4 regions of the Anaerotruncus rubiinfantis genome follow, and region 3 is predicted to be linked to each of the others. Evidence: predicted binding sites of a transcription regulator. Region 3 holds the regulator's gene; each other region holds the start of a gene.
The links. Region 3 encodes Rex, which represses fermentation and respiration genes when NADH is low (regulators of the CRP and FNR family bind a similar motif). Its sites were predicted from a motif close to ATTGTTAANNNNTTAACAAT; they were not measured.
Positions count from the first base shown of each region.

Region 1 (4,165 bases), on a different contig from region 3:
CATCAGCAAAATGTAACAATTGCTACTTGACGAACCGTGTAAAAGGATGGTAAATTATATGGTGTGGCGGACATGTCCTGCCCGCAAAAATTCATATTGGAGATGCCGCCCGGATGCCAACTTTAAACATTGTCCTCATTGAGCCCCAAATCCCGCAGAACACAGGGAATATCTCCCGCACCTGTGCCGCGACCGGCGCACGGCTGCATCTGGTGGGGCCGATGGGCTTTGCGATCACCGATGCGAAACTAAAACGCGCGGGGCTTGATTACTGGCATCTGCTGGACATCACCACCTATGCTTCAACCTCGGAATTTTTTGAAAAGAACCAGGGTGAATTCTTTTATTTCACCACCAAAGCGCCGCATATCTACACCGAAATCGCTTATCCGGACAATGCCTATATCGTTTTCGGCCGGGAGGACGCGGGTCTGCCGGAAGATCTGCTCTATCAAAACCCACAGCGCTGCGTGCGCCTGCCGATGATTGCCGGTGCGCGCAGCCTGAACCTTTCCAATACAGTGGCGGTCGCAACTTATGAAGCGCTGCGTCAATGGGGGTTCCCGGCGCTCAAAAATCACGGACAACTCACCCAATATCAGTGGTAGGAGATCATGTATGGCAAAAAAGAAACAGCACGACCAGAAAATCCTTTTAATGACCGATTCCGCCTGTGACATCCCGGACGCGGACCTGCTCACGGGCGGGATCGTCATGCTGCCGATCCCAATTGCAATCGACGGCAAGGGCTATCTCGAACGGGTGGATTTTACCATTCCGGAATTTTATGAGCGGCTGACAGCGGCCAGGGAGCTGCCAGTCACCAGCCACATCCTGTCGGTGACCTACGCCCAAGCGTACCAGGACGCTTATGAGCAGGGCTACACGGATGTGATCAACACGACCATCACCTCAAAGGGGTCCAATATGTTCCAGGCGGCGGTCTTTGCCAAGAAGCAGTTTTATGAGGACACCCCGGAGGCTGTGGACAAAATGAACATCACGGTGCTTGATTCAGGCTCCTATTCCATCGGTTACGGCTATCCGATCGTGGAAGCTGCCAAGCTCATCAAGGCGGGCAAAACCGCCGATGAGGTCACCGTATTCCTGGATGACTGGTTCTCCTGCGTGGAGATTTATTTCGCCCCCTATTCGCTCGAATATGTCCGCCGCTCGGGACGCGTCCCTGCCGCCGCTGCCTTTGTGGGCGACGTGCTCGGCCTGCGGCCGGTCATCTCGATCATCGACGGCGTGACCGCGGTGGTGGAAAAGGTGCGCGGTGACAAAAATGTGGTGGTCCGCGTCTGCGAACAGGGACTTGCGCATGCCAGCGACAAAAAAGCCCCCACGGTGGTGGCGTACGGCAGCATTGAACAGTACGGAGAAGATCTCTGGAAGGAGATTTCCAAGCGGTTCGGGCACGCGCCAAAGGCAAAATTCCAGCTTGGCGCCGCCATCACAATCAACGCGGGTCCCAAGGCGGTCGCCATGATCGTGCGCGGGGAGAAGCGGCTGAATACCCGCGCGCGCGAACAGGATTATCTGGCCTGAAAAATAAAAATCCCCCGGTGTCTGCCGGGGGATTTTTCTCAGACCGGTATCCTATGGAAAATAATCCCCAAAGAATTGCGCAAACTAACTTTGGAAGCTGTTGAAACCATGGAAAATCGCGCAAAACGCTTGCAAAAAAAAAGCCGATGCCGTAGAATAATCCATGGATTGTTGATTAATTAACAGAGTTGTTGAAAATCGGGGAAAACCCAAAAACAGAAAATCGAGAAAGGGTGGCAAACATGACTTCCTACAACAAAAAGTCGGTGGAAGACATCGACGTATCCGGCAAAAAAGTGCTGGTCCGCTGCGACTTCAACGTCCCGCTGAAGGATGGCGTGATCACATCGGACAAACGCATTGTGGCTGCGCTTCCGACCATCAAATACCTGCTTGAAAAGAATGCGGCGGTCATCCTCTGTTCGCACCTCGGCCGTCCGAAGGGCGAAGTGAAACCGGAGTTCTCGCTTGCTCCAGTCGCCAAACGCCTCGGTGAGCTGCTGGGCAAACCGGTCGAAATGGCCAAAGACGTTGTCGGCGAGGACGCCAAGGCGAAAGCCGCGGCCTTAAAACCCGGCGAGCTGCTGATGCTTGAGAACGTCCGCTTTGAAAAGGGCGAGACCAAGAACGATCCGGCGCTTTCGAAGGCGTTTGCTTCCCTCGCGGAAATCTATGTCAACGACGCGTTCGGCTCGGCCCATCGCGCCCACGCTTCCACCGCCGGCGTCGCGGAGTACCTCCCGGCGGTCTGCGGTTACCTCATCCAGAAGGAAATCACCATCATGGGCAAAGCCCTTTCCGACCCCAAACGCCCGTTCGTCGCGATCCTGGGCGGCGCGAAGGTTTCGGATAAGATCGGCGTCATCAATAACCTGCTTGAGAAGGTCGACACCCTGATCGTCGGCGGCGGTATGGCCTACACCTTCATCAAGGCAATGGGACACTCGATCGGCAATTCGCTCTGCGAAGAGGATAAGCTCGAACTGGCCAAGGAAATGCTCGCCAAGGCGAAAGCCAAGGGCGTGAGCCTGCTTTTGCCGGTCGATAACCTCGTCGGTGACAAATTCGATCCGAACTGCCAGAGCAGGCTGGTTGACAGCGACAAGATCCCGGACGGCTGGATGGGTATGGATATCGGCCCCAAAACTGAAAAACTCTTCTGCGACGCCATCAAAGGCGCGGGCACGGTTGTGTGGAACGGACCGATGGGCGTATTTGAATTCGAGGCCTTTGCGAAAGGCACCCTCGCGGTCGCGACCGCGGTGGCGGACAGCGGCGCAATCTCGATCATCGGCGGCGGGGACAGCGCGGCGGCGGTCACCAAGCTGGGCTTCGGCGACAGGATGACCCATATCTCCACCGGCGGCGGCGCTTCGCTCGAATTCCTCGAGGGACTGGAGCTGCCCGGCATCGCGGCCCTCAACGACAAGTAATCCGAAAGGGAGCGGGCAAATCCGCTCCCTTTTTTCGCTGTTCCAATGACAAGAATAAAGGAGAATGCAGTTATGAATAAAGCGGTTCGGAAAGCAGTTATCGCAGGCAACTGGAAAATGAACAAAACCCGCCCGGAAGCACAGGCGCTCATCAATGAGCTGAAACCCCTCGTCAAGGACGCGGATTGCGGCGTGATCATCTGCGTGCCCTACACCAACCTGGAAACCGCGCTTGAAGCCACCAAAGGCACCAACATCGAAGTCGGCGCGGAAAACTGCCATTGGGCGGCGTCCGGCGCCTTCACCGGCGAGATTTCCGCCGGCATGCTCACCGAGATGGGAGTCAAATACGTCATCATCGGCCACAGCGAACGCCGCCAATATTTCGGAGAGACCGACGCGACGGTAAACCTGCGGGTGCGTGCGGCGCTCGATGCGGGCCTCGATGTAATCCTCTGTGTGGGCGAGCTGCTTGAACAGCGGGAAGCGGACATCACCGAAGAGATCGTCGGCATGCAGACCAAGGTCGCGCTCGGCGGCGTTTCGGCGGAGGAACTCAGTCGCATTATCATCGCCTACGAGCCGGTCTGGGCAATTGGCACCGGCAAGACCGCAACCGCCGAACAGGCCAACGAGGTCAATCATTATATCCGCACCGTGGTCGCTAAGCTCTACGGCGACGCTGCTGCTGAAGCCATGACCATCCAGTACGGCGGCTCGATGAACGCGAAGAACGCGGCGGAGCTGCTCGCACAGCCGGATGTGGACGGCGGGCTCATCGGCGGCGCCGCGCTCAAGGCGGCCGATTTCAACACGATCATCGAGGCGGCCTCGAAATAAAAGCCGTGCACAGGAGGATAAACGAACTTATGAAAAAACCTTTGGCACTCATCATTCTGGATGGATTTGGATATAACCAGGCGGATTACGGCAACGCGATCGCCGCCGCAAAAAAGCCCAACATCGAAAAACTTTTCGCCACCTGCCCGCATACCCTGATCGGCGCTTCCGGCATGGATGTCGGCCTGCCGGACGGGCAGATGGGAAACAGCGAGGTCGGCCACACCAATATCGGCGCCGGACGGGTGGTTTATCAGGAGCTTACACGCATCACCAAATCGATCAAGGACGGCGATTTTTTCGATAACCCGGCGCTCACCGGTGCAATGGAAAACTGCAAA
Region 1 is NZ_FKLA01000009.1:673,334-677,498, reverse strand. Features, by position in the region: gene BN4275_RS08695 (tRNA (cytidine(34)-2'-O)-methyltransferase) at 114-608, shown strand; gene BN4275_RS08690 (DegV family protein) at 619-1,551, shown strand; gene BN4275_RS08685 (phosphoglycerate kinase) at 1,794-2,984, shown strand; gene tpiA (triose-phosphate isomerase) at 3,057-3,824, shown strand; gene gpmI (2,3-bisphosphoglycerate-independent phosphoglycerate mutase) at 3,854-4,165, shown strand, end outside.
Region 1: the regulator Rex is predicted to act here: its motif matches at 1,719-1,738, upstream of BN4275_RS08685 (phosphoglycerate kinase).

Region 2 (4,165 bases), on a different contig from region 3:
GTTTGCGCCAAAGTACAGGAGGAAAGAATTCTATGGGGAAAAGAGGGCAGAAATTGGGAAGATATTAAGAGAGTTATGTGAGTGGAAAGGCGTAAATATCGTAGAAGCAGAAGTATGTGAGGATCATATCCATATGCTTGTAGAAATACCGCCAAAGATGAGCGTATCAAGTTTTATGGGATTTCTGAAAGGAAAAAGCAGCTTGATCATTCATGAACGACACGCAAATTTGAAATACAAGCATGGGAATAGATCTTTTTGGTGCCGCGGGTACTATGTAGACACAGCGGGGAAAAACGCCAAAAAGATCGCAGAATACATAAAAAACCAATTGGAAGAAGATAAACTACAGGATCAATTAACGTTTAGAGAATACGAGGACCCTTTTAAGGGGAATAAGTAACAAGCTTTTGCAAATGTCAGACCGCATATGCCATTGCAATGGCTGCCAGTAACAGCGGGTTATACCCGCATAAGAAAAACCGCCGGCTATGCCGGCGGATTCTTATTCAGCCTTTTGTCTCCCGCAGCGGGAGACAGAATTTAAAATGCCGGTTGGTCATCCCCTGACGAAGATAGAATGTGTGGCTCATGACGCGAGATCTGTTGCAGCAGACCTCCAGCTGCAGGCAGCCTTCCCGCACAGCGGCCTCTTTTGCGGCGGCAAACAGAAGTTTGCCGATGCCCTGTCCACGCAGCTGCCCGCACACCACCAGCTCCTGGATTTCCGCGACTTTGGCGGCATGGTGCAGAAGCTGCTGGATATGCAGGCTTATAAAGCCGAGCACCCTGCCGCCCTCCTGGGCGACGAAATAATGAACCTGCGGGTTTTCAAGGTTCTGCCGGTAACACGCCGAAAAGCCTTTCCGGCTGACTGGGGTGCCCTCCAGTTCGCAGATCAGAAGATAGATCTCTTCGAGCTGACTGGACGCTGCCGGTAAAATTTCAACCATTCCGCTCCCTCCCGGTGGAAAACCGTTTATTCCGCTTTGAAGTACCGGCCGATGGCGTCCGCGCCGAGGATGGCGGCATAGACCTTTTCGGGTGTGACTTCCAGCGGCATGTTGTAGATCGATTCCCCTTCGGCGCAGGCCGCGTTTGCAACCGCCATCAGGTCGGCCGCGACCGGATCGGAGACGCCGATATCGGCAAGGGTGGTCGGCAGACCGACGTCCATGCAGAATCCGATGACCTCCTCCAGCTCCTCGGACGGCGCATTTTCAAGCACGAGCTGTACCAGTGTGCCGAACGCAACTTTTTCGCCGTGATAGTAGCTGTGGCACTGGGGCAGGACGGTGAACCCGTTGTGGATGGCATGTGCGCCCGCCAGGCCGCCGCTCTCGAAACCGATTCCGCTCAGATAGGTGTTTGCTTCGATCACATCTTCGACCGCTTTGGTGCAGACCTTCTGCTCCACCGCGAGCTTGGCCTGCAAGCCCTCTTCGATCAGCGTTTCATAGCAGAGCCGCGCCAATGCAATCGCTGCCTTGGTGACCTTGCCGCCCGCGCAGGTGGAACCATTTGAGGCTCTGGTGGCGCGCGCCTCAAAATAGGTGGCGAGCGCGTCGCCCATGCCGCTCACCAAAAGGCGTGCCGGCGCGGCGCTCACGATGTCGGTGTCAATGAGCACGAGGTTCGGGTTCTGCGGCAGGAAGAGGTACTGGTCAAAAACGCCCTCATCGGTGTAGAGGACCGAAAGCGCGCTGCATGGCGCGTCGGTGGAGGCAATGGTCGGGACGATCGCAACCGGTTTTTTGGTGTAGTAGCCGACTGCCTTGGCGGTGTCGAGAATTTTGCCGCCGCCCACGCCGACGATCACGTCGCAGTCCCCCATCAGGCCGATGAGGCGGTCGACTTCGTTTTTGCTGCATTCGCCGCGAAAGCTTTCAAAGGTGACTTTGCCGCCGAAACCCGCTTCAATCGGGGCCTTCACGCGCTTCATGCCGGATTCGCTGACAAGGATAAACGGATTTTTCCCAAGCGCGTCGACATAGGTTTTGAGATTTTTGAGTTCGCCCTTTCCCTGGACATACTTTCCGGGCGAAATGATGATATTGGCCATTTGGAACGCTCCTTTATTTTTTAATTGGTAGGACATCTTTGATTGACAATAGTTTAACATAGATGCGCCGCCAATTGCAATGGAGAAGCCAACAAACTGTACGGGGAAATTCCGCCGATTTTGTGAAATTTGAGCTGTTTGAAAGAACAGGCCGAAAATGATATACTATATATCTATCGTATCATTGGAAAGAGGGAAAAACAACATGCAATTTTTAAAAAGGCTGCTCCCTGCCGGGCTGCTTTTGGCGCTTGCCGGCTGCGGGGAGGCGAGCTCGGTCGGCGTCATCGGCGGCGCGGACGGCCCGACGGCCGTTTTTGTGACCACAGCCACCAAAACGAATCCAGCCGTTTGGCCGACAGTGGCGCTTGTTGTGATTGCCGCTGTGATCGGCGTAATTGTCTGGCTGAAACATCGAAAGTAAGGAGAAATACCGTTTATGGACTTTGCCGCGATCCTTTCAAAGGAATTCAACATTGCAAAAAACCTGGTGGAAAACATCATCGCGCTCATCGACGAGGGCAATACCATCCCGTTCATTGCGCGTTACCGAAAGGAAAAAACCGGTTCCTGTGACGATCAGGTGCTGCGGGAACTTTCCGACCGGCTCGAATATCTGCGCGGGCTTGAAAAACGAAAACAGGAGATCACCGATTCGATCACGGAACAAGGCAAGATGACCGAGGACCTTGCCGCCGATATTGCCGCGGCCGAGACGCTCGCCCGCCTGGAGGACATCTACCGCCCCTATAAGCAGAAGCGGCGCACCCGCGCGACGATTGCGAAGGAACGCGGGCTGGAACCACTGGCGGAACTGATCCTCGCACAGGACAAAACCTCCGGTACGGCGCAAGCGCTGGCCGCGCCGTTCGTCGATCCGGAGAAGGAGATCCCGACGGCGGAGGACGCCATCGCGGGAGCCTGCGACATCATTGCGGAACAGGTGTCAGACAGCGCGGAGGGCCGCCAGCGGCTGCGTCTTTATTATCAGAAGAATGCCGTCCTGCGCAGCGTGGCCGCCGATCCGGACAAGGAGAGCGTCTACAGCACCTATTATGACTACGCGGAACCGGTTGCCAAGGTCCCAAGCCATCGGGTTTTGGCGCTCAACCGCGGAGAGAAGGAGGAATTCCTCAAGGTCGCCGTTGAGGTGGACGGAGGATATGCCGCCGGGCTGCTTGGCGGGTTGTTTGTCAAAAAGGGCAGCATCACCACGGGCCTGGTGCAGGAAGCGGTCGCGGACGCTTATAAACGACTGATCCATCCTTCGCTTGAACGAGAGGTGCGTTCCGATCTCACCGAAATGGCGAACGAACAGGCGATCAAAAACTTCGGCGTGAACCTGAAGGCGCTGCTCATGCAGCCGCCGGTCAAGGGAAAGACAGTGCTCGCGATCGACCCGGCCTACCGGACCGGCTGTAAGATCGCGGTGGTTGACCAGACCGGCAAGGTGCTCGACACGACGGTGGTCTATCCGACCCCGCCGCAGAACAAAACCGTTGAAGCCAAACGCGTCCTTGGCGCGCTGATCAAAAAGCACGGCGTGCAGGTGCTTTCGATCGGCAACGGCACTGCTTCCAAGGAAAGCGAGATCTTCGCGGCCGAGATGATCCATGAGCTTGACTGCGGGCTCCAGTACATGATGGTCAACGAGGCCGGCGCGTCGGTCTATTCGGCCTCGAAGCTTGCGGCGGCCGAATTCCCGGACTATGACGTTTCACTGCGCAGTGCGGTTTCGATCGCGCGGCGGCTGCAGGACCCGCTGGCAGAGCTTGTGAAGATCGACCCGAAGTCGGTCGGCGTGGGCCAGTACCAGCACGACATGCCGCCCAAACGGCTTGACGAGACGCTTGCGGGCGTGGTGGAAGACTGCGTAAACCGGGTCGGCGTGGATCTAAACACGGCGTCCGCGTCACTATTGGGATATGTTTCGGGACTTTCGGCGGCGGTCGCGAAGAACATTGTTGCCTACCGCGAGGAGAATGGGGAATTTACCTCCCGGCCACAGCTCAAAAAGGTGCCGAAGCTCGGCCCCAAGGCGTATGAGCAGTGCGCAGGATTTCTGCGCATCCCGCACGCGAAAAATGTGCTTGATAATACCGG
Region 2 is NZ_FKLA01000009.1:60,235-64,399, reverse strand. Features, by position in the region: gene tnpA (IS200/IS605 family transposase) at 1-403, shown strand, start outside; gene BN4275_RS05600 (GNAT family N-acetyltransferase) at 510-953, opposite strand; gene BN4275_RS05595 (glycerol dehydrogenase) at 980-2,062, opposite strand; gene BN4275_RS17535 (hypothetical protein) at 2,268-2,486, shown strand; gene BN4275_RS05585 (Tex family protein) at 2,502-4,165, shown strand, end outside.
Region 2: the regulator Rex is predicted to act here: its motif matches at 2,104-2,123, upstream of BN4275_RS05595 (glycerol dehydrogenase).

Region 3 (4,165 bases):
ACTGTGATGTAACTGTATCATGAAATGAATCATAGGAGGACTTGCATTGGATCAGAAAGTACAAGCGGCTGTCGAACATTTTGCCGCGCTGGTAGAGGCCCAGCTTGCGCGCAATGAGCGCATTAAAGCAACTAAGGACTTCGTGGATTACGAACATCTCGATAAGATCGTCATCGGTGTCTGCGGCGGCGACGGCATCGGCCCCATTATCACCAATGAAGCCGCCCGCGTATTAAAGCACCTGCTGGCGGATGAAGTGGCCGCCGGCCGTGTGGAATTTAAGCAGATCGACGGCCTCACCATCGAAAACCGCGCCGCCGTCGGCAAAGCTATCCCGGACGACGTGCTCGCGGAACTCAAAAAATGCCACGTCATCCTCAAAGGCCCCACCACCACCCCGCGAGCGGGCGATCCCTGGCCAAATATCGAATCGGCCAACGTTGCGATGCGCAAGGAGCTTGACCTGTTCGCGAACGTCCGCCCGGTCAAAGTCCCGAGCGAAGGCATCGACTGGACCTTCTTCCGTGAGAATACCGAAGGCGCATACACGCTCGGCTCCTGCGGCGTGAATGTCGACGACGAGGTCGCGTTCGACTTTGTCGTCACCACCACCGAAGGCACCGAACGCATCGCGCGGCTCGCTTTCGACTATGCCAAGAAAAACCACAAAGACCGCGTTTCAATCGTCACCAAGGCCAACATCGTCAAGACGACCGACGGCAAGTTCCTCAAACTCTGCCAGAACATCGCCAAGGAGTATCCGGACATCTCCACCGACGACTGGTATATTGACATCATGACCGCAAAACTGATTGACCAGAAGCGCCGCCGTGATTTCAAGGTATTTGTACTTCCGAACCTCTACGGCGACATCATCACCGATGAAGCCGCCGAGTTCCAGGGCGGCGTCGGTACCGCGGGCAGCGCCAACATCGGCAAACGCTACGCGATGTTTGAGGCGATCCACGGCTCCGCGCCGCGTATGATCAAGGAAGGCCGCGGCAAATATGCCGATCCCTGCTCGATGCTGCGCGCAGCGGTGCTGCTGCTGAGCCACATCGGCTTCCAGGCGCAGGCGGATAAGCTCGACCGTGCGCTGGACGTCTGCATGTACGAGGAGAAAAAGCTCACCATCACCGGCCGCGACACCGGCTGCACCTGCGAGGAATTCGGCAATTATGTCATGGATACCGTAGCGAGCCTCTGATCCGCCCGGCACACAAGGAAATCTACACAGGAAGGGTGTTTGTGTCTATGCCAAAGCATGAGGGCGTTTCACTGTCGGTTATCCGGCGTCTGCCGCGCTACTATCGCTTTTTGGGCGACCTTCTGAAAAAGGATGTCACCCGTATCTCTTCGCGGGAGCTTGCACAGCTCATGCAGCTCACCGCCTCCCAGATCCGACAGGATCTCAACTGCTTCGGCGGATTCGGCCAGCAGGGTTACGGTTACAACGTCGCCGCGCTTTATAAGGAAATCGGGAACATCCTCGGCCTCAATAAACAGGCCGACATCATCCTGATCGGCGCGGGAAATCTCGGCCGCACGCTTGCAAAGCATATGAACTTCGACACCAGCGGTTTTAAGCTCGTGGGGATTTTCGACAACTCCCCCACGGTCATCGGGCAGAAGATCCGGGAACATACCGTGCGGGACACCACCGAACTCGAAGACTTCTGCCGGGAAAATCATCCCCGCGCCGCGATCCTCTGCATCCCGCGCGAGGTGGCTTATGAAACGGCCGAGCGGCTCAAAAACCTCGGCATCAACTGCTTCTGGAACTTCTCCCACTACGATCTGCTGCTTAATTTCGAGAACGTCGTGGTCGAAAACGTGCATCTTGGGGACAGCCTTATGACCCTTTGCTACCGGATGAACCAGTTTTATGCTGACGAGAAATCCTGATTTCAAACCAAAACGGCCCCGCTTCTGAGAAGCGGGGCCGTTTCTCTATTCCTTTTTGTCCTCCGGCAATTGTTTTTCGTCCCAGAAATATTTTGCCACAACGAATCCAACCAACAGGATGAGGATGCAAAAAATATCTGTCATGAAAAGCTCGGCTGTCCCAATCCCGGTGCCCGGCCCGTCCGCCATCCCTGACGCGTACAGTTCGGGAGCGAGGTCGTTCCCATCCGCGTCAAGAAGCCGTAGGCCGCGCCAGAGTCCCTCCGTTTTCGGGTGCTCATAAATATCGACGAAATCCCGTTCGGCAATCTCTCCGGAAAACACCACCTGCGGCGGTTCCTCGTCCACCGTAATGACCTCGTAGGCCACCGCGCGCGGGTCGGCGTTCACGCCGCAGACCGCGACCTTCCGTTTGCCCGAAGCGGTGAAGGGATAGACCTCCACGCCGATCGAATTGCCGTAGCCGGCGCTGACCGGCCGGTAAAGGGTGTTCATCCCCCGGTCGAAAAGCGCGTAGCCCATCATCGGGCCGCCGCCCGGGTCCTTGAAGAGCACGAACAGCCGGTTGCCAGCCTCCTCGGTCCCGGCTATCTCCACCGGCATGCCGGTATATTCCGTGAGCGCCTCGGTCAGCGATTCCGGTTTCGCCGTATAGTGGTAAACCATTGTGTAATACGCCCCGGTCGCGATGAGGGTAACAGCCGCGATCACAATGGACAGGATCCTGCGTTTTGTCAGTTTCATCGTTTCATCTCCTTTGCGGCGCGGGAAAGCGCCGCGAACTGTTCCATCGTGAGCTGCTCGGCGCGTGCCGTGCCCGGCACCCCCGCCGTTTCGAGCAGCGCGGCGGCGTCCGGCTTCGCAAGCGAAAGCCCGCTTGCCAGACAGTTCAGGATCGTTTTACGGCGTTGGGAAAAAGCCGCCTTCACCACCGCGAAGAAAGCCTTTTCATCCCCCACGTCGTATTGCGGCCGCTCCCGGATATCCAGCCGGATGACCGTACTGTCCACGTCGGGCGACGGCATAAACGACCCGCGTGACACCTGAAAGAGCACCTTCGGGACGCTGTAGTACCGCACAGCGATTGTGACCGCGCCAACCTCGCGGGTGGCGGGTTCGGCGCAGAGCCGCTGCGCGGCCTCCTTCTGCACCATCACGGTGATCGATTTGACCGGCAGGCGCTGCTCGAGCAGGCTCATAATGATCGGCGAGGTGATGTAGTACGGCAGATTCGCGCAGACAACCACCTCCATGCCGGAAAACTTTTCCGCGATGAGCGCGTGCAGGTCGACCCGCATCACATCCGCATTCACGATCTCGACGTTTTGGTAGCCCGCGAGCGTTTCCGCGAGCACCGGCAGCAGCCGGGCATCAATTTCGATACAGACGACTTTGTCCGCGCGTTTGGCAAGCTCGGCGGTCAGCACACCGACGCCCGCTCCGATTTCAATAACTCCGACGCCTGCTTTCGCGCCGCCAAGCTCGGCCATGCGCGGGCAGACGGTCGGGTTGACAAGGAAATTCTGCCCGAGCGCTTTACTGAATGTAAAACCGTGGCGCGACAATACGTCTCGTATCACGCCAATATTGGAAAGGTTGTCCATAAAATCCTCCAGGAACTGGATTTGGTTTTGCAGGAAATAAAAAAGGAGCTTGCACAGGCCGCCGCGGTATAGTAGAATAAAATCAATGACCAGCTCCATACCTTTCATCATTATAAAGGAAGTGAAGATAGATGGCAAGACGCGATAAAATAAACTATTATTTGGATATTGCCGAGACGGTCGCCTCGCGCGGCACCTGCCTGCGGCGCAACTTCGGCGCGATCATCGTGAAAAACGACCAGATCGTTTCGACCGGCTATGTCGGCGCGCCGCGCGGGCGGGAAAACTGTTCCGATTTGGGCTACTGCACCCGCTCCAAGCTCAACGTCCCGCGCGGCGAGCGATATGAACTCTGCCGCTCGGTACACGCCGAAATGAACGCGATCATCCACGCCTCCCGCGAGCAGATGCTCGGCGCTACGCTTTACCTGGTCGGCAAGGAATATGACACCGGTGAATATGTCCGCAATGCCTGTCCCTGCTCAATGTGCACCCGCCTCATCATCAACGCTGGCATCTCCACCGTGATCATCCGCGACGACAAGGAGGAATTCCGCGTCATCAACGTGGCGGACGAGTGGGTCGTGCATGACGAATCCCTCAAGGGGCTTTCCAACTATTGAAAAAATACATCATCGGGAGCAGATGCATATGTA
Region 3 is NZ_FKLA01000008.1:229,318-233,482, reverse strand. Features, by position in the region: gene BN4275_RS03440 (isocitrate/isopropylmalate family dehydrogenase) at 47-1,207, shown strand; gene BN4275_RS03435 (redox-sensing transcriptional repressor Rex) at 1,255-1,905, shown strand; gene BN4275_RS03430 (hypothetical protein) at 1,951-2,649, opposite strand; gene rsmA (16S rRNA (adenine(1518)-N(6)/adenine(1519)-N(6))-dimethyltransferase RsmA) at 2,646-3,509, opposite strand; gene BN4275_RS03420 (deoxycytidylate deaminase) at 3,641-4,132, shown strand; gene BN4275_RS03415 (FAD-binding protein) at 4,161-4,165, shown strand, end outside.

Region 4 (4,165 bases), on a different contig from region 3:
GAGGGCGAGGCACTGTTCAGCGCGTGGAATGTATTTTCAGCGGAAGGCAATCCGATAACCGGCGAAACCTGGGAGGCATTCGAATCAGCAGAAAATGAGATTGGCGCCTACTGCTGTGGCGACCGCTTTACACGGTATATCACGCCCGGCCTGGGCGGGAATGTCCTGGAATATATGATGGATTTGGGCGAAGGGCATTTCACTTATCTGTATTTTTACGTCTCCGCTTCGGCAACAGCGGACGACCTCAAGCTTTATGATATGATCGCACAAAGCGTGAAACCCGCCTGATGGCGGCGAAAGGAAAATGGCTATGAAAATCCTTGCAATTGAAAGCTCCTGCGACGAGACTGCCGCCGCAGTGGTGGAGGACGGGCGGAAAGTTCTTTCCTCGGTGATCAATTCTCAAGTCGCGGAGCACCGAAAATACGGCGGCGTGGTGCCGGAGATTGCCTCCCGCCGCCATACCGAAAACATCGTGCCTGTTGTGCAGGGCGCGCTAGACGAGGCCGGGCTGACGCTTGCCGGGATCGATGCGGTCGCTGTGACCGCCGCGCCAGGGCTGATCGGCGCACTGCTGGTTGGTGTAAACTACGCCAAGGGGCTTGCGCTCGCGGCGGGAAAACCGCTCATCCCGGTTCACCATATCCGTGGGCACATCGCCGCCAATTATCTCGCGCATCCGGATCTTGAGCCGCCGTTTCTCTGCCTCGTTGTTTCGGGCGGGCACAGCCACATCGTTGAAGTGAAGGACTACACCGACTTTCGGATCATTGGCCGCACCCGCGACGACGCGGCCGGGGAGGCGTTCGACAAATCTGCCCGCGCTATGGGGTTCCCATATCCGGGCGGAATCTATATCGACGAGGCGTCAAAGCGCGGCGATGACAGAAAGTATAAGCTTCCGAAGCCGCGCGTCGAGGATTCGCCTTATGATTTCAGTTTTTCCGGTCTCAAAACGGCGGTGCTGAACCTTTTGCATAATGCCGCCCAGAAAGGGGAAAATGTGGATACAGATTCGCTGGCGGCAAGTTTCCAGCGCACCATCTGCGAGATCCTGGTGGGCCATCTGGAACTGGCCGCGCGGGAATACGGCTACAAAACGATTGTGGCGGCGGGCGGCGTCTCCGCCAACAGCGGGCTGCGTTCCCGCCTGGAGGAGATGTGCCGGCGCCACGGGTACAGGCTCTGCGTCCCGCCGCTGTCCCTTTGCGGGGACAACGCCGCGATGATCGGCGCGCAGGCCTATTATGAGCAGCTTTGCAGCCCGCCGGCGGGGCTTGATTTAAACGCTTGCGCCTCGTGGAATATCGACCTGCCTTTCCAAAATCCGTATGATTCTAAGCATTCTGTCTCAAAATGATTGGTTTTGCAGGAAGAAAAATGATGAATTGCATGATTGTCTGAAAATTCACAAAATTCTAACGAATTCACGTTGCTTTTTTGCAGTTGATCCATTATAATGCTAAGTGTGAAAAGTTCGAGTTTCATGCGGGATGCAACCCCATGAACCGTTGACTTTCAGCCCCATATGTATCATTGTGTTATTAAAAATTCAATACAGCGAGAGGAGTAAAATCATGACGAACAACAAAAATGTCCTCAATTGGATTGAGGAGATGAAAGCGCTTGTCAAACCGGATAAGGTTGTCTGGATTGATGGAAGCGAGGCACAGCTCAACGAACTGCGCGAGCAGGCTTTCTCCACCGGAGAGCTCGAGCCGCTCAACCCTGAGAAGCTTCCGGGATGCGTCCTGCACCGCACTGCGGTCAACGATGTCGCCCGTGTGGAGGGCAGAACCTTTATCTGCTCCAGAACGAAGGAAGAAGCGGGCCCGACCAACAACTGGGAAGACCCGAAAGTCATGTACCCGAAACTGCGCGCCCTGTTTGACGGCGCCATGAAGGGCCGCACCATGTATGTCATCCCGTACTGCATGGGCCCGATCGGTTCCAAATTCTCCAAAGTCGGCGTCGAGCTGACCGACTCGATCTACGTTGTACTGAATATGGATATCATGACCCGCATGGGCCAGAAGGCGTTCGACCACCTGGGCGACACCTCCAACGATTTCGTCCGCGGCCTGCACTCCAAGGCCAAGATGGAAGAAGAGAACCGTTACATTGTCCAGTTCCCCGAGGACAACGCCATCTGGTCGGTCAACTCCGGTTACGGCGGCAACGTTCTGCTCGGCAAAAAATGCTTCGCGCTGCGCATCGCTTCCTACCAGGCGAAACAGGAAGGCTGGATGGCGGAGCACATGCTCATCCTCGGCCTGCAGAACCCGAAAGGCGAAATCAAATATATCTGCGCCGCGTTCCCGTCCGCCTGCGGCAAAACCAACCTGGCCATGCTCATCCCGCCGAAGGAGCTGCTTGACAAGGGTTACAAGGTTTGGACGGTCGGCGACGACATCGCCTGGCTGCGTATCGGCGAAGACGGCAGACTCTGGGCAATCAACCCGGAAAACGGCTTCTTTGGCGTTGCCCCTGGCACCAACATGAAGTCCAACCCGAACGCGCTGGAAACCACCCGCCGCAACACCATCTTCACCAACGTGGTCCACAACCTGGACGACAACACTGTTTGGTGGGAGGGCCTCGATAAGAACCCGCCGAAGAATGCGGTCAACTGGAAAGGCGAGAAATGGGATTGCACCGATGGCAGCAAAGGCGCGCATCCGAACTCCCGCTTCACCGCTCCGGCCATCAACTGCCCCTGCATCTCCTCCGAATTTGCAAATCCGAACGGCGTGCCCGTCTCCGCGATCATCTTCGGCGGCCGCCGCGCCAAAACCGCTCCGCTGGTTTATCAGTCCCGTGACTGGCAGCATGGCGTGTTCGTAGGTTCCACCATGGCTTCCGAGACCACCGCGGCCGCTTCGGGTGCTGTCGGCGTTGTCCGCCGCGACCCGATGGCGATGCTCCCGTTCTGCGGATACAACATGGGCGACTACTGGCAGCACTGGCTCGAAATGGGCAAGAAGCTCGGTGACAAAGCGCCTAAGATCTTTAACGTCAACTGGTTCCGCACCGATGACGAAGGCCACTTCATCTGGCCGGGATTCGGCGACAACCTGCGCGTCCTCAACTGGATCATCGACCGCGTCGAAGGCAAAGCCGAAGCTGTTGAAACCCCGATCGGTTACGAGCCGAAACCGGAAGATATCGACATCACCGGTCTTGACGGCATCACCACCGATACTGTCGCCGGCCTGCTGACTGTCGATAAGGACCTGTGGAAAGAGGAAGTCAAGGGCATCAAGGAGTTCTATGCCAAATTTGGCGACAAACTCCCCAAAGAGCTCGAGACCGAGCTCGAAAAGCTCGAAGCCAACCTCGCGAAATAAGGCTTATGATGAGGGAATACCGTCAGATCAACCCGTGGCGCGGCGTCACGGCGGTGGCACTGGTTGCAGCAGCCACCATCGTGGCTGTGCTGTACGGTATCATGGCTGTTTTGGTCCTCAACCGGGACCGCCACTGAACAAAAAAGTGAAAGCGCATGGAATCGTCAGGTTCCATGCGCTTTCTTTATTGTCTCCCTGCAAAAATGAGGAATTCGCTTGTTTTTTGCGCCCTCCGGGCGCCCGGGGATTGCGCCTTCCAGGCGCTCCGGAGGAGTCGCCTCCGGCGGCCCTATTTCTTGCTCGTGCAAGAAATAGGGGAAAGAACACGCCAAGGGGAAACCCCTTGGAACCCCACCGCCGCTGGTTGCTTCGCAAAGGCGGCGGTCGCGTCCTTGGACTTCGAGACCTGCGACGCCGTCACTCCCAACTGCCGGTCAGCTCAAGACTGATGGCAACGCTTCGCGCTCCCATGTTACGGGCTTGCTGCAAAATCCGCGCCGGATTCGTTCAATGGGTATTGTCAATCAATCGTTCTCAGAAATTCCCGCAGCTTCTCCATCCGCTTTTCAAGCTGCACAAAATAACGCCGGGTGACAACGCTTGCTGCATCATCCTTGAGCTGGCATGCGGACAAATTCATCTTGCCCGCATAGGTGTAAACTTGCCGCGAAAGTTCCCGCAGCCGTAAATGTTCTTTTGAAGTCATGGCTTATCTCCAAATATGTTATAATTTATAACATAAATTATAACATATTAATCACCACGATTCAAGCATAAAATATGTTCAGAGGTGGTGATGGAAATGGCGATTGTCG
Region 4 is NZ_FKLA01000009.1:137,063-141,227, reverse strand. Features, by position in the region: gene BN4275_RS06045 (hypothetical protein) at 1-291, shown strand, start outside; gene tsaD (tRNA (adenosine(37)-N6)-threonylcarbamoyltransferase complex transferase subunit TsaD) at 314-1,363, shown strand; gene BN4275_RS06035 (phosphoenolpyruvate carboxykinase (GTP)) at 1,581-3,350, shown strand; gene BN4275_RS17805 (hypothetical protein) at 3,359-3,487, shown strand; gene BN4275_RS06030 (hypothetical protein) at 3,871-4,056, opposite strand; gene BN4275_RS06025 (ribbon-helix-helix protein, CopG family) at 4,153-4,165, shown strand, end outside.
Region 4: the regulator Rex is predicted to act here: its motif matches at 1,399-1,418, upstream of BN4275_RS06035 (phosphoenolpyruvate carboxykinase (GTP)).